2 regions of the Exiguobacterium sp. SH1S21 genome follow, and region 2 is predicted to be linked to the other one. Evidence: riboswitches for the same ligand, from Rfam matches in the RefSeq annotation. Region 2 holds a riboswitch; the other holds the start of a gene.

Region 1 (7,782 bases), on a different contig from region 2:
GAGCTGAGAATGATGTGTTCCAAATCGGGGCTATCGTCCGCCTCGTTCCGATCAAGGATTTGAAGACGATGATTTATTCCGCAAAAATCCTTCAAGAGCGCCATCGGCTGTTTAAACTGACAATCATGGGTCCGCTTGATGAGGACGAAGAGTACGCCGAAGAATGTCGTCTACTGATTGAGCAGAGCGGGCTGACCGACTATGTCGAACTCGTCGGGAAAGTGAACGTACAAGACTGGTTGCCGAAATTTGATTTGTTGTTGCTGACGAGCATATCGGAAGGGCAGCCGCTCGCCATTTTAGAAGGGATGGCGGCTGGCATCCCTTGGGTGGCGACCGATGTCGGGGCTTGTTCGGAACTACTTTACGGACGCGCTGATGATCCGTTCGGTCCGGCCGGCTTCATCGTTCCTCCGGTCCATCCGGAAGCCATCGCTGACAAAGTCGAATGGATGATGGATTATCCGCGCGAACGGATGCGCTTCGGTAAAAACGGCCGCGAGCGTGTCCGTCAGTATTATCGATTGCAACAGTTCGTCGACCGCTATAAAGCCATCTATGAAGCGAGGAGGGAACAGTATGGCGGGCATCGGGTTTAAGTTACAAAAGCTGTTTCAAGAAGACTATTACTCTTCAAGACTGAAGGCGTACACGTTTTCCGGTCTCGTCACATCGGGCCCTTGGCTGATCGTCATCCTCGTTGTCGGTACGATTCAATGGTTGGCGTTTCAGATGCCGATGTTGTCACTCGAGGAACGGACACTGTTTATGCTATCCGTGTCTTACGCGTTCATTTTCTCGCAAATTCTATTTAGTTTTCAGCAGCTCGTCGTCACGCGATACGTGGCTGATTTATTTTATGAAAAGAAAGCCCATGAGATCTTTCCTGTCTTCACCGGCATGTTAAAAGTGACGATTCTCGCTGCCGTCGTCATGTATAGCGTGTTTTGGCTGATTTCACCGCTCAGTTTCGCCTATAAGCTCGTCCTGTTCGTCTTATTCATGACCATCAACGTCATCTGGGTCATGTTCCTGTTCTTGAGCGCCGCCAAATTTTATCAAGCGGTCGCTTACAGCTTCTTGCTAGGCGGGGTTATTTCAGTCGCGAGCGTCTATTTGATCAGTCGTCTCATGGTCAACCCATCGAGCCTCGAGCTTCTGTTTGGCTTTACTGTTGGGATGGTCGTGACGCTGTTCGGGCTATTCTTCGCGATGCTCCGAACGTTTCCACTTAGGTATGCGACGCGAGAGTTTTCATACTTCCGGTACTTTGATAAGTATCCGGACTTGTTTGCGATTGGTGTGTTATACGTGCTTGGAATCTGGGTGACCAACTTCATCATTTGGTTTGGTGAAGGGCGCATGGTGATTGCCGATTCGTTCGTGTTCAATCCGTATTATGACACGGCTGTGTTCTGGTCGTACTTGACGATCATCCCGACCCAGCTCTTGTTCGTCGTCGCTGTCGAGACAAGGTTTTACGAGCGCTATCGAACGTTTTACGGCTTGATCAATTATGGCGGGGCGTTACACCAAATTGAGAAGGCGAAGCAGACGATGACGACGGTGTTGAAAAATGAATTGATCCGACTTGGGCGAAGTCAAGGTGTCGTCACCTTGTTCGCGATCCTGATGGCGGGTGTGTTCGTCGGTTGGATCGGTGTCCCGGAAGAAGTCGGTCAAATTTTCCGGATGACGACGCTCGCCGCGTTCGCGAACGCGATGATTCTCGTACTGACGCTGCTCTTGCTTTATTTTGAGGACCGGCGTGGTGCGTTGTTCGTCAACCTATCGTTCTTCACATTGAACGCCTTGTTCACGTTGTCGTTACTATCGCGCGGGATCGATTGGTATGGGGTCGGCTTTGCAATCAGCACGATCATCACGTTCTTTATCGCAGGACTGCGCTTGATTTATTTTATGGGGAAGGTCGATTATTACGTGTTCGCGGCCTCGAACCGTCGTAAGCTCGGGACGGAACGGTTCTCGCATTTTGGGAGCGCTCTCAACCGTCGCTTCTCGCGTTAAAGGGTTTGCATTTTTCAAAAAGATTGATATGATGTGGTCGAAGATGACCGAATTTCATAATGTTTGCCACTAGGGGAGTCGCTTGACGCGGCTGAGATGGACAAGGTCCAGACCCTTTGAACCTGATCTAGTTCACGCTAGCGGAGGGAAGTGGGCGAAACGTCCTTTCTCACACTCTTTGTGTATGGCCGACGCCGCTTCCGTTATGGGAGGCGGCGTCTTTTTTCATACAAAGGAGGAGAATACGATGACATTTACCGCACACATCCGCCAAGAGGCCGACGCCTTGTTTGAGGCGAGTTTCCACCATCCGTTCGTCCGCGCGCTCGGAGACGGGACGCTCGACGAGGCGAAGTTTCGGCATTACGTGATGCAAGACTCGTACTACTTGAATCAATTTTCGAAAGTACAGGCGAAGGGCGCTACACTTGCCCCGACGATGGAGCTGGCGAGCCGATTTTTGACGCACGCCCTCCACACGATCGAGGCGGAGCACGAGTTGCATCGGGAATTTTTTACGATGCTCGCGGTTAGTGACATGGAGTGGGCGACGTTCGAACCAGCTCCGACGGCTTATGCATACGCGCTCCATATGCAACAAGCCGGCCCGACGCTCGGAGACGTGCTCGCGGCGATTCTTCCATGCTACTGGGTGTATTACGAGATCGGGGAGCGCTTGAAGGACGCAGAACCAGACCATCCGATTTACTCTGTTTGGATTGCGACGTACGGTTCGGAATGGTTCCGTGAACTTGTCGAAGAGCAGATCGAGCGACTTGATGAATTGGCGGGACAAGCGACGGAGTCAGAACGGATTCGCTATCAGCAACTGTTTTTGAAAAGTTGCTACTATGAGCTCGCGTTTTGGGAGATGGCCTGGACACTCGAATCGTGGGAACTGCCGCTTGAGGTGGGACAATGAGGCCGGATCTATGGGAAGCCGTCCGGTTGAAGCGACCGCTCGTCCATAACATTACGAACACCGTCGTCGCTAACTTCTCGGCCAACGGGTTGCTCGCCGTCGGGGCTTCCCCGGTCATGGCCGATGCGATCGAAGAAGTGGCAGACATGGCGACCGTGAGCGATGCCCTCGTCTTAAACATCGGGACGCTTGACGCTATGACCGAGGCGACGATGATACGTGCCGGACAAGCCGCGAATCAGTCGGATCGTCCTGTCGTCCTAGACCCGGTCGGTGTCGGGGCGACATCGTTCCGCCGCGACGTCGTCGAACGGATTTTGCAAGACGTACGCGTCACGGTCATCCGTGGGAACGCCGGGGAAGTCGCCACGCTTGTCGATGCCGGTTGGACGACGAAAGGGGTCGACGCCGGAAGCGGCACACATCATCCGCAACAACTCGCCGAACGAGCAGCGAACCGATATAGCTGTGTTGTCGCGATTACCGGGGCGACAGATTTCGTGAGCGATGGGACGGTCACGCTAGAAATTTTGGGCGGGCATCCGCTCATGACAGAGACGACAGGCACTGGCTGTCTACTCAGTGCGGTCGTCGGTGCGTTCCTTGCTGTTGAACCGGACGTGATGACGGCAACCTCGACCGCGCTCACCGGATATGCACGATGCGGCGAGTTGGCGAGTGAAGCAGCGACGGGTCCGGGGGATTTCCCGATCCACTTTCTCAACGCGCTCGCTACCATGACGTCAACTGACCTGCCGAGCGACCGAATCGAGGTGTTCGCGCGATGAGGCCTCAAGTCTTGACCATCGCCGGCTCGGACTCTGGCGGGGGCGCCGGAATCCAAGCCGATTTGAAAACGTTTCAAGAATTAGGCGTATTTGGCACGAGTGTCGTGACCGCGGTGACGGCTCAAAACACGCGTGGCGTGCACGGTGTCGAAGCCGTCTCCGCCGACCTCGTCGCACGCCAGCTCGATGCAGTCGGATCAGACTTTATCATCTCGGCGTGCAAGACCGGGATGCTGTTCAATCGTGAGTTGATTGATGTCGTAGCTGACGCGCTCGAGCAGCATCGTTTTCAAAATGTCGTCGTCGATCCGGTCATGATCGCTAAAGGCGGTGCGACCTTGCTTGAACGGGACGCCGTCACCGCGCTACGGACGAGGCTGTTACCGATGGCGACGGTCGTCACGCCAAATATCCCTGAAGCTGAAGTGTTGACCGGCTTGACGATTTGTACGTTCACTGATCGTATGAAAGCAGCTGAGCGCTTGTTGTCTTACGGGGCAGACGTCGTCATGTTGAAAGGCGGTCATTTGGATGGTCCTCTCGCCGAAGACCTAGTCATGACGAAAACCGATACGTTTCGAATGGTGACGCCACGGTTGCTGACGAAAGATACGCACGGGACCGGTTGCACGTTTTCGGCTGCGCTAACAGCGGAGCTCGCGAACGGGTATACCGTTATGGAAGCCGCGCAGAAGGCGAAACAGTTCATCCATAGTGCCATCGCCCACGGATTAAAGATCGGCAACGGGCATGGACCGACAAATCATTGGGCGTATAACAAGCACCCGAAAGAGGTGGTTTCCATTGAATTCATCGCCTATCGTTGAGCGGTTAAAGCTCTACTTCATCTGCGGCACGGCGGATACGTTTGATCTCGTTCAGACGGTCGAAACGGCGTTTCAATGTGGTGTGACATGTTTTCAATTTCGCGAAAAAGGTAAAGAGCCACTGTATGGGGATAAAAAAGAAGCGATGGCACGAGCGTTGCATACACTTTGTCGACAGTACCGTGTCCCGTTCATCGTTAACGATGACGTCGAATTGGCAATCAAACTCGATGCAGATGGGGTCCACGTCGGACAAGAAGATGTAGCAGCCGAAGTCGTTCGTCGGCGAATCGGTTCAAACAAGTGGCTCGGTGTCTCGGTCCACTCGATCGAGCAAGCCGCAACGGCTTCGAGATACGCCGACTATGTCGGAATTGGACCGGTTCATCCGACTGTGTCGAAACAAGACGCGGCCGAAGTGAACGGAACGGTGCTCATTCGGCAAGTTCGAGCCCGGTTTCAGCATTTGCCAATCGTGGGGATTGGTGGAATCATGCCTGAACACGTCGAAGCGATTCGACGTGACGGGGCTGACGGCGTAGCTGTCATCTCGGCCATTGCTTCTGCACCGGACGTGGCCATTGCCACACGGCGTTTCGCTTGTCTCTGAATTTTATTTGAGGAGGAAGACAGATGAACGTATTTGTAATTGGAGCGAATGGACAGATTGGAAAGCAACTCGTAGAACGATTGAAACAGGATGGGAAGCACGAAGTCACCGCGATGGTGCGGAAACAAGAGCAGCTAGACGAGTTCAAAGCGAACGGCTATCAGGCGGTTCTCGGAGACTTAGAAGGTGACGTTGAGACGTTGAAGCAAGCGATGAGCGGAATGGACGCAGTCGTGTTCGCGGCCGGTTCGGGCGGCAGCACGGGAGCCGACAAAACGTTACTCATCGACCTAGACGGTGCGGCGAAAAGTGTCGAGGCGGCCCAAGCGAACGGCAACATTAAGCACTTCGTGATGCTCAGTGCCTTGAAAGCGGAAGATCGCTCGGCATGGCCCGATTCGATGAAACCATACTACGTGGCGAAACATCATGCGGACCGTTTGCTCGAACAGAGTGGACTCGACTATACGATCGTCCGTCCAGGCGCGCTCACAGACGATGCCGGTACAGGCAAAGTGAACGTCGACAGCGTGTCGACGGGCGAGATTCCGCGGGCGGATGTCGCAGCGTTCTTGGCCCATGTCATCGGTCGACAAGAAGCGGCAAACAAAGCCATCGACTTGGTCAAAGGTGATACTGCAATCGAAGAGACGATATAAATCATGTGAGCGAGCGGATTCGGAAATCCGCTCGCTTTTTTTGCGGTGATGTGTCAGCCCGTTCGAAAAAGGAATTGATGCGGCCGATAGAGAAAGTAAAGACGTATCTATTTAAGAAAGGGGTCTGTTCATGACCGCGTTATTTGTCTATATGGCCGCCTATTTACTGCCGGCCTTCTTGTTGAGCCATCTCGCGCTCGACGTCTTGTTACGTAACCCGCGACAAGTCGAGCATCGTCTGCTCAGTCTGTTCGTATTCGGTTACGCAATGCTGTTTTTGGCGGAGTTCGGCCGTCACTTGTCACCAATCGAAGCGAGCCCGGCGTTCGTGACATATTGGTTTGGGAACGCAGGTATCCTCATATTTGTTTGCTCTGTCCATTTCATCTTTAAAGTGACAGGTGTCGGTGCGAAGATGCCGAAATGGTTATATCCATACGTGATATATTTACCGTTGATTCCGGTCGCTTTGACGTTCATTCGACAAGAGAACATCATCAACAGTCAACGCTTCGACCAAGTTGGGCTCTGGATTTATCCTGAATTCAACATTTCTTATTTGACGACGATGACGATTGGGAACGTTTTTCATTTCCTGATTATTTTATTGTTGGCGTATGCGCTCAAACGAGCAGAACGGCGTGAACATCAACGCGTGTTGCGCATGCTCATTTTGACGGCGGTACTCGTCTTGATTTGGGACATCGTGTTCGGTTACTTCCAGTTCCGTGGAGTCATCCCGCCTTATGCTTACATGTATGGGGGATTGGTTTGGACAATCGCGCTCGTTTTGGCAATGAACCGGCTCGATTTTCTTGCCTCTTACGCCAAGCGCTACGGGACGTTGTACAACTTGAACCCGTCGGCCATTCTGCTCGTCGACGATACTGGTCGGATCGAGAGTGCGAACCCGGCCGCACGCATGTTGTTCCACACGGTCCGTGTCGTCAATGAACGGTTCGTCGACCTATTGCCGGAGAAGAAGCGTGAGGAATGGTGTGATCACTATACACAGCACTTCGCGGCCCAAAAGAAGTTTTTAGAGTTCGAGACGAAGGTTCAGACGAAGACCGGACAAGAACGATACGTCGTCATCGATGGTGACTTCGTCTATATCAATCAAAAAATTCACGGCATGATTTTGATTCGCGATGTCCACACGTTCAAGGAAGCGGAGCAGTCAATTCGTTTTTTCGCCTATCACGACCCGCTCACGAAGCTCGCCAATCGCCGGGCTTTTTATGAACAAGCTGATCAAGCGTTACTTCAAGCGGACAACCTTGCCCTCGTCATCCTCGACCTTGACGGGTTTAAAGGAGTCAACGACACGTATGGCCATCAAGCCGGCGATGACTTCTTGATCCACCTCGGCGTCCTGCTCGAAGAAGCGACACCGGACACCGGGCTCGCGTCGCGCGTCGGCGGTGACGAGTTCTACATCTATTTGACGGACGTGGAAGAAGCGGACATCGTCACGTTCGTGGAGCGGCTGCGGACGACGTTGGTGGAACGGCCGTTCAAACTAGGGCACGGGGTAATCCCGATTCGAGCAAGCATCGGCGTCAGCGTCGCGCCAGACCAAGGTATGGATTTGGACACGTTGATTCATAAGGCGGACCAAGCGATGTATCAAATCAAGCAGCAAGGTAAAAATGACTATGCGATTTACGACGACGCGTTACACGGTCCGACATAACGGGAACGATAGTAGAGATGTGATTTCAAAAGGAGGAGATGGGATGTCAGAACAACCATTAGTGACGATGCGGGCCGAGGGTGAAGCGACGAGCGTGAAGACGACGGTGCATGTGCGCGACCTAAAGCCGTTTATCGTCGATGAGCCGGAACGTCTCGGCGGGACCGATGCCGGACCGAATCCGCTCGAATACTTACTCGGGGCGCTATCATCGTGTACGACGATCATGATTGCCTATGTCGCGCAAGACCA
Region 2 (7,782 bases):
GGCAAATACCCTTGTTCACACTTCTATAGACAATTCGGTCACATATGCTCGGACATTAGTAACTCGAACGTGAACGAAACGATTCGTTTCGGGTACAATAATGAAGAAGGGAGCGGTTTTATATGCAGAAAAAATGGAAGTACGGTCTCGCGACTTTGTTCACCGGCTATTACGCCGTCAGTTATTACGCGTTCAAGCGGATGACTCGTGGAAAACGTAAGACGCCCGAGATGCTCTTAGCACCCTATACGAAAGAAGATCAATCCTTTTATCACGACGTGCCGTTCGAGCACGTCTCCCTCCGTTCCCGTGACGGCTACCGTCTGTATGGCCGGGTCTATCGGAACAACAATCATAAAAAGTGGATTGTTTTCGTCCACGGTTATACGGCCTCCCACAGCTTTATGGCACCGCACTTGGCGATGTTCCACCGGCTCGGCTATAACTTGCTTGCGGTCGACTTGCGCTCACACGGAGAGTCGGAAGGGGTGTACGCCTCGTACGGATACCACGAGAAACATGACATCGTCGACTGGGTCGAGTGGTTACGCGACCATGAGACGGTCGATCAAGTCGGGCTCCACGGCGTATCGATGGGCGCCGCGACGATTCTTCAGGCCGGCCCGCTCACTGATGTGGATTTTTTGATCGCCGAGTGCCCGTTCGATGACATGAGGCAACTCATGCGTCACCAATTGAACGTGCTTCATCGCTTACCGGGTGACTTGTTGTTGCCAGGCATCAATTACTTCTTGTGGAGTCGGGCCCGGTTCACGATGCGGCAAGTCCGACCGAAAGTAGCGCTCGCATCAATCACTGCACCGGTGCTGTTCATCCATGGCACGAAAGACGACTTTGTCCCGACCTGGATGTCCGTCGAGATGAACGCACTCAACCGCCAGAACGCGCTCGCACTCATTCACGGCGCCGAGCATACGAATTGTATCTTAAAAGACCAACCTGCCTACGAGAACGCTGTCAGTCAGTTTTTGCGTCGGTGACGTGAATCGGCCCGGCGATCAAGTCGAGCAACGTATGGATGATGATCAACGGCCACAATATTCCCATCGCCAAATATAAATAACCGAACAGGAAACCGACAAGGCCCGTCGTGACAACCCCTTTCGGACCCTGGTACGCATGGGCCAGACCGAACAGCCCGCCCCCGATGATGGCGAGCGTCGCGTCCGGGACGTCCGTGTATAAAGAAATCGTATACAAGAGGACGCCACGGAATATGAACTCTTCGGTCGCCCCGGCCGTGAACGATACTGCGCCCCACGCCCTCGCTTCGTCGGTCGTGCGCGGAAGGAGCAACCGTTCAATCTCAAGCCCGTAAAACGGCCGAAGCTTTGTCCGTAACGCGGCCGACGTCTTGACGAGTAAATAGAACGCGATGAGACCTGAGATGACTATGGTCGAAAAGAAGAAATACTGCCAGGCGCGCCCGTCCCCATCCGGCGGCGCGAACCCGAGACCGACTGCTTCCGGCGGGACTTGGAACAAGAAGACGAGCGCTAGTAAGAGCAGGCTCAGCCCCCATGCCGACTTGATCGTCTCTTCATAGACACGGGTTCTCCCGAGCGCCTCGATCATCGGCTTCACGAGCCGGGCGTTGAATAGTTGTACGATCAATAAATACGCAAGAATAATCGTAAAGACGACCTGTTCAAGCATCTATATCCTCTCCTGTCCTTCCTGTTAGCTATATGCTACACTATTCGGGTATTGTCTAGAAAGCTAGGAGGCGGAATCTTGAAACGAATGATGCTGCGACTGACCGGCGTAATGCTTGTGATCGTGCTGTGCCTCGGCGCAATCGGCTGGTTTGGTCAACATGATAAAGTGAACAACGCCCTCTACCGGGCCTACTACGGTGACCACGGTATCCCGGCGGTCCACCAAGACGTCTACAAGGAAGCCGCGGCCACCTATGACGTCGATTGGCGGCTACTCGCCGCCGTCCACCGTGTCGAAACGATCTTCTCGCACAGTTCATCGATGCGCTCCTCGGTCGGCGCAATCGGACCGTTCCAATTCATGCCGCGGACGTGGCTCGGTTGGCAGTATGATACGGATGACCAAAAAGGTGATGTCCCGGAAGACGAAGTCGATTTGACCGACTTGACGCTGATTGAGCAGTACGGAGGCTTAGGCCGAGACGGGGATGATGACGGCAAGGCCGACCCTCATAGTTTGGTCGACTCGGCCCATGCCGCCGCTTACTATTTGAGCGAGCACGGCGGGCAGACGAATGATTCAATCGAATCGATTCAAAACGCCATCTTTGAATACAACCGGAGTGACCAGTATGTGTCAGACGTCATGTCCTTTTATGAGCAGTACCAGGACGAGCTGTCTTTACTGCCTGGTGACACGACGACGACGACGCAGCAGGTCGCCCGGTATACGATCCGGTATCTCGATTGGTTCGCAGGCTGGGCATGACCCGGCACTACTTGGTTAAAGTGAGGAAACAACATGAACACGCATATCGAGGAAGTGACGATTCGAGTCAAATCGATATTTAACGAAGGCAAGACAAAGCGTTACATGCGAACGTATGAATTCACCGACGTCGTCGATGGGGTGATCTGTGCCGTCATCATCTATTCTCCACGGATGAGCGATGCATTTTTATCTGGTACGACGACTCAACGCGCCTACATGCTCATGCGGAACCATTTGGACAAACCGATCCGCGAGATGCGCGTCATCAGTCTCGTCCCGACGCTCGCCATCAATGACAACCTACCCTACGTCGAGTCTCAACTCGACGAAGTGAACTTTCATTACGTGGAAGAGACGCTCGACGAGGTCGAGACGAGCGGCGGCATGATCATCGTCGGTTGGGGTTCGCCCGGGCGCCTCATGCACCATTCCACACTGTACAAGACGTTATTCGCCGAGCACGAGGCGAGCATGTATTGTATCGGTACGACGTCAAAAGGCGAACCGCAACAAATTCGCATGGCCAATGAAAATACGGTACTCGAAGCGTTCAATAACGAATCGATCAAACCGAAATTTAAGATCTTGAAAGAGACAAAACAGGACGACTCGAAATGAGTCGTCCTGTTTTTTATCGCACGCCGATCCATACACTTACTCCGAACAGCGTGAACAAGAGTGACGCCAACAGAAAATCGTTTCGCGTGACCGGAATCACCTCGTACGTGGAACGATGTTCACCCGTAAATCCCCGAGCCTCCATCGAGAACGCGATCCGCTCGGCTTGACGGATAGCGCCGGCAAGAAGCGGGATTAGGAGTTTCGGGATGTGCCGCACGTGATCGATCCGGGTGTCGAGGCGCACCCCACGTAAGGCATGCGTTTCATAGAGCTGCATCAGTTCGATCTTTAAAATCGGGAAAAAGCGAAAGCCGACGAAGACGCTATAGGCGATGTTCGGAGACAATCTCGCCTGCTGCATCAGACTGTAGACGAACCGCTTCGGGTCCGTCGTCAGCGTGAACAGAAGCGACAGGACCGTAAAGGCGAGGACCCGAAGCGAAAGTGTCGCCGCCAACAACACGTTCTCCTCGGTGACATCATTGCCGAAGAGCGAGAACACGACTTGCCCGCTCGCCTCTCTGCCGAAGACGAGCGTCGTCCAAAGCGTCCCGAGCGCGGTCAGTAAAAATGGGATCATGAACAGTCCCCATCGCTTCCAGCTCACGTCGGAAAAGATGAATTGGAGGGCGAGTGTGCCGAAGAAGACGACGAGCGGAGTCCACGGGTTGTACATGAAGGCGAGACCGAACATGAGACACGTCACGGTCAAGAACTTGATTGTCGGGTTCATCTCGTGAAACGTCATCAAAGCGCCTCCGTCAACAGTCCGTGGGCCCGCAATAAGTCCGAGTCGTCCCAAATCGACGCATCGTACGGCCCACTCAAGTTCCCGTCACTCATCAAATAATACGTGCTCGCGGCACGGGCGAAACTGAGATCGTGCGTTACGAACAAGACCGTCTGCCCCGCACGGACTCGTTCAGCTATCAATGCATGGAGCGCTCGAAGTGATGCCTCGTCTTAACCGGCCGTCGGTTCATCAAACGCGAGCAGTTGTTTACCCGACAGAAGCATCACCCCGATGGCGAGTCTCCGTTTTTGACCGTGACTGAGTGAGAGTGGATGGGCGCCACGCAGACGTTCAAGCCCGAGGCGTGCCAACATGTCCTCGATTGAACGGTTATGTCCATACGCTAGTTCCCGCGACACGTCACTCGTCACAAACAAATGTGCCGGGGATTGCGGGACGAGCCCGACTTCACGGTGATGCCGCGCCAGGCTTTTTAGCCACGTCGATTTGCCGCTGCCGTTCCGACCAAGGATGGCGATCACATCCCCGGGGGCCACTGCGATTTTGCTCGCTACAAGTTGGAACTTTTTGTGATTCACTTTCGGTATCTGAAATAATATGTTTGTGCCCCGTGTCGTTTCAATCGGCGTAAATGTATAATCCGGTTGAACGACGAACGATCCATCGCCTGCGATCCTTCCGTTCACGAGTTCCAAGTGCCGGTCAAAGAAGTCGCCCCACATGTACGGACGATGCTCGATGACGACGATATTGACGTTCCGTGCGGACTTGTCGAGCCAGCGAACGAACCGACGTGCCGTCGCCGGGTCGAGGTGTGAGAGCGGTTCGTCGAGTAAGAGCCATTCCGGACGTCCGATCAAGGCACAGGCGACGGCGATTTGCTGCTTCTCGCCCCCTGATAAATCATGGATGGTGCGGTGGCGATAATCGGACAAATGTAACTCGTACAAAATCGCTGAGACACGGCCCATCATTTCGCTTCGGACGACCGAAAAGTTTTCGAGCGTGAAAATCAGCTCTTCCTCTACCGTCTGCATGACGAACTGGCTGTCCGGGTCTTGAAACACCGTCCCGACGCGGCGATTCACCTCGCCAGGCCGATACGTGGCATAGGACCGACCGAATAGATGCAATCGCCCCGTCACAATCCCATCACAGTTGTCCGGGTAGAGCCGATTGAACAAGGCGAACAAAGTCGACTTCCCCGACCCGCTCGCCCCGGTGATGAGCGTCCTGCCGTCCGTAAGACGAAGTGTGATATCTGTCAATACGTCGCGTCCTTCCCCCGGGAAACGAAACGCCAGACGCTCGGTCTCAACCATGTGCCTTCCTCTGCCGGGTGACGGCATATCCTTCTAGCGCACCCGTTCGAAGCAACAAGTCGCTCAAAATCTTCCCGCCGATCCCTGCGATGAGCATCCCGCTCGTCGCCCGTAGTGCGAACATCAAAGCCACGTACGTCGGACTGAGCGCGCTGAGACCTCCCATGACGTACGTATATGCGAAACTCGTCATTGCCGCACCGAATCCGGCGAGCATGAGCACCCACAAGTCATACCGCTTATACCCGGTTAGTGCGAACGCCGCTTCGGCGCCGAGTCCTTGAATGATGCCGACGAGGATGATGCGCGGACCGATCGCATTGCCGATCATCATCTCGATCGACGCCGCGAGCACTTCCGACAAAAAGGCGGCGCCTGGCTTTCGAATGATGTAGGCGGTAATAATCGAGACGATGAACCAAATCCCAAAAATCCATTCATAGGCGATCGGTCCAATGAGACCGGCCCAAAGGTTCCCGACATGGACGAACGCCAAATAGACGACGGCAAAGACGACCGATAAAATCGACAGCAATACGATTTCTTTCAACTTCCATGAGTTAAGCATCAACGCGTCCCTCGTGCGACGGACTGTTCACACTGAACGTGACCGTCATGACGACGTGGCTCGTCTTCTCGCGGACGCGGTTGAACGTCGCCTCATAAAACGCGAACACCGGCTCGATATCTCCGTGGATCCCTGAGGCATAATGCATCGTGTCATTGAAGACGCCCCGTGCTTTCGCGAAATCGACCTCTTCATAGATAATGTCCATGTAATCATCATCACCGAGCGGGTAGAGTGCGAACTGTGAAGAGACGTATTGGGCAGCCGCTCGCCCGTTCACCGGCTCACTCGATACGTCGAGCAGATTGTCCCCGGCCGTGTCGCCCGGACATCCGGCCGAGAACGTCCCGCTCATCGACACATGCGCCCCTGTTCTCGTGGCGTGTGACAAGACTGCTTTCGCGACGTCAAACACGTGCTCGGCCCGACCGCGAATCACGGTCGATACATCGTCCGTGTGCCTCCAGACGTTGCTTAAATCAGTCTCTTTGAGTGCTCCTTTGATGACCGGTATGAACTCTGACGTCATCGGGCTTAGCGTAAAGCGGAACCCGACGATCGGGCTCGTTCCACATTGTTGATTCATGATGATTCCCCCCTTATTTGGTTACACAAAAAAGCCGCATCCATGAGAATGCGGCCACTTATCCAATCATCAATCCATCAGAAAAAGTGCCACACTTCCTCACGCCAGTATTACCTGGATCGAGTTATAAGGGATTGGAGCCATGCTCACATCTCAGCCGAAGCACCCCTAGTGTAGTCCAATGTATGCGGTTGTTCATGCAAGCAAAAGTATAGCCGTTCGATTCTGAATTGTAAACGGTTAAATCATGAAAACGTCGCGATTCCGTTTCCTGGAAGCGTATCCCGTAACGTTGTCCAGTCTGACGCCATCTCTTCGTCTGACAGTAGACAGGCGTCAAGTTCAAGCTCGACGCGCACTCGGTCCATTCGGTGACCGATCAAGACGAGCTCCGTCTGGCGGTCGCCGTACGGCTCGATGTAATCGGCCTCAAGCTCTGGTTCGGCGGCGAACATCTGCTTTCGTTCCGCGTCAGGAAGCGTCGCGAGCCAACGGCCCGCATGTTCGAGCGTCGACGCGTACCCCGCTTGGGAGAACAAGCACGCGATGTCGTTCCGTGAGGCGATCCATAAAAAACCTTTCGCCCGGACGACTTCTTCCGGGAACTGTTCGATCCACGCATGTAAACGCTCCGGGTGGAACGGACGGCGGCGGCGATAGACGAACGAACTGATGCCGTACTCTTCGGTTTCAGGGGTATGGTCGTCTGTCTCGAGCTCTTGGATCCATCCGGCGGCGTGCATCGCCTGGTCAAAATCGAACAAGTTCACGTCTAATAGGTCGGACAACAACACGTTCCCGTATGTGCTTGTCAAAAGTTGCGCCGCCGGGTTTAACGCGCGTAACAGACTTTCGATCTCGTGCAGTTCCGGTTCCGTGACCCGGTCTGCCTTGTTGAGGACGATGATGTCGGCAAATTCGACTTGATCGACGAGCAAGTCGACGACTTCCCGGACATCACCCGTGTCGACAGCCTGTTTCCGTTCATGCAGTGATTCGCCCGAGTTGAAGTCTTTTAAAAATCGATACGCGTCGACGACCGTCACCATCGCGTCAACATACACACGGCTCGTCAAGTCGATACCCAAGGCGTCATCCGCATATGTAAACGTCTGCGCGACCGGGATCGGCTCCGAGATACCAGACGACTCGATGATGATGCCGTCGAGCTGTCGGTCGTTCGCAATCTCGCTGACCGCTTCGAGTAAATCTTCTCGCAACGTGCAGCAGATGCAGCCGTTAGACAGCTCCACCAACTTCTCGTCCGTCCGTGAAAAACCTGCCCCGTCAATCAATCGCTCATCGATGTTCAGCTCGCTCATGTCGTTGACGATGACGGCATATTTTTTACCATCCCGATTGTTCAACATATGATTGAGCAACGTCGTCTTGCCACTTCCTAAATATCCGGACAAGACTGTGATCGGAATTCGTTTCATGATGTATACCACCTTTAAATCGTAATCATTACTTTTTAGAT

The links. Region 2 has a riboswitch for thiamine pyrophosphate ahead of EVJ24_RS08040 (YkoF family thiamine/hydroxymethylpyrimidine-binding protein). Riboswitches for the same ligand answer to the same signal wherever they lie in the genome.
Region 1: it holds a riboswitch for thiamine pyrophosphate, as region 2 does, so the genes downstream of both, tenA (thiaminase II) here and EVJ24_RS08040 (YkoF family thiamine/hydroxymethylpyrimidine-binding protein) in region 2, are expected to answer to the same signal.

The regions. Positions count from the first base shown of each region.
Region 1 is NZ_SJUY01000001.1:613,585-621,366, reverse strand. Features, by position in the region: gene pelF (GT4 family glycosyltransferase PelF) at 1-599, shown strand, start outside; gene pelG (exopolysaccharide Pel transporter PelG) at 580-2,028, shown strand; TPP riboswitch at 2,090-2,194, shown strand; gene tenA (thiaminase II) at 2,276-2,950, shown strand; gene thiM (hydroxyethylthiazole kinase) at 2,947-3,738, shown strand; gene thiD (bifunctional hydroxymethylpyrimidine kinase/phosphomethylpyrimidine kinase) at 3,735-4,565, shown strand; gene thiE (thiamine phosphate synthase) at 4,543-5,175, shown strand; gene EVJ24_RS03020 (SDR family oxidoreductase) at 5,199-5,834, shown strand; gene EVJ24_RS03015 (GGDEF domain-containing protein) at 5,965-7,530, shown strand; gene EVJ24_RS03010 (OsmC family protein) at 7,574-7,782, shown strand, end outside.
Region 2 is NZ_SJUY01000004.1:228,704-236,485, forward strand. Features, by position in the region: gene EVJ24_RS08000 (alpha/beta hydrolase) at 123-1,001, shown strand; gene EVJ24_RS08005 (CPBP family intramembrane glutamic endopeptidase) at 979-1,677, opposite strand; gene EVJ24_RS08010 (lysozyme) at 1,765-2,448, shown strand; gene EVJ24_RS08015 (DUF1643 domain-containing protein) at 2,482-3,069, shown strand; gene EVJ24_RS08020 (energy-coupling factor transporter transmembrane component T family protein) at 3,083-3,820, opposite strand; gene EVJ24_RS08025 (hypothetical protein) at 3,820-4,005, opposite strand; gene EVJ24_RS08030 (ATP-binding cassette domain-containing protein) at 4,036-5,148, opposite strand; gene EVJ24_RS08035 (ECF transporter S component) at 5,141-5,716, opposite strand; gene EVJ24_RS08040 (YkoF family thiamine/hydroxymethylpyrimidine-binding protein) at 5,709-6,302, opposite strand; TPP riboswitch at 6,382-6,482, opposite strand; gene EVJ24_RS08045 (GTP-binding protein) at 6,548-7,741, opposite strand.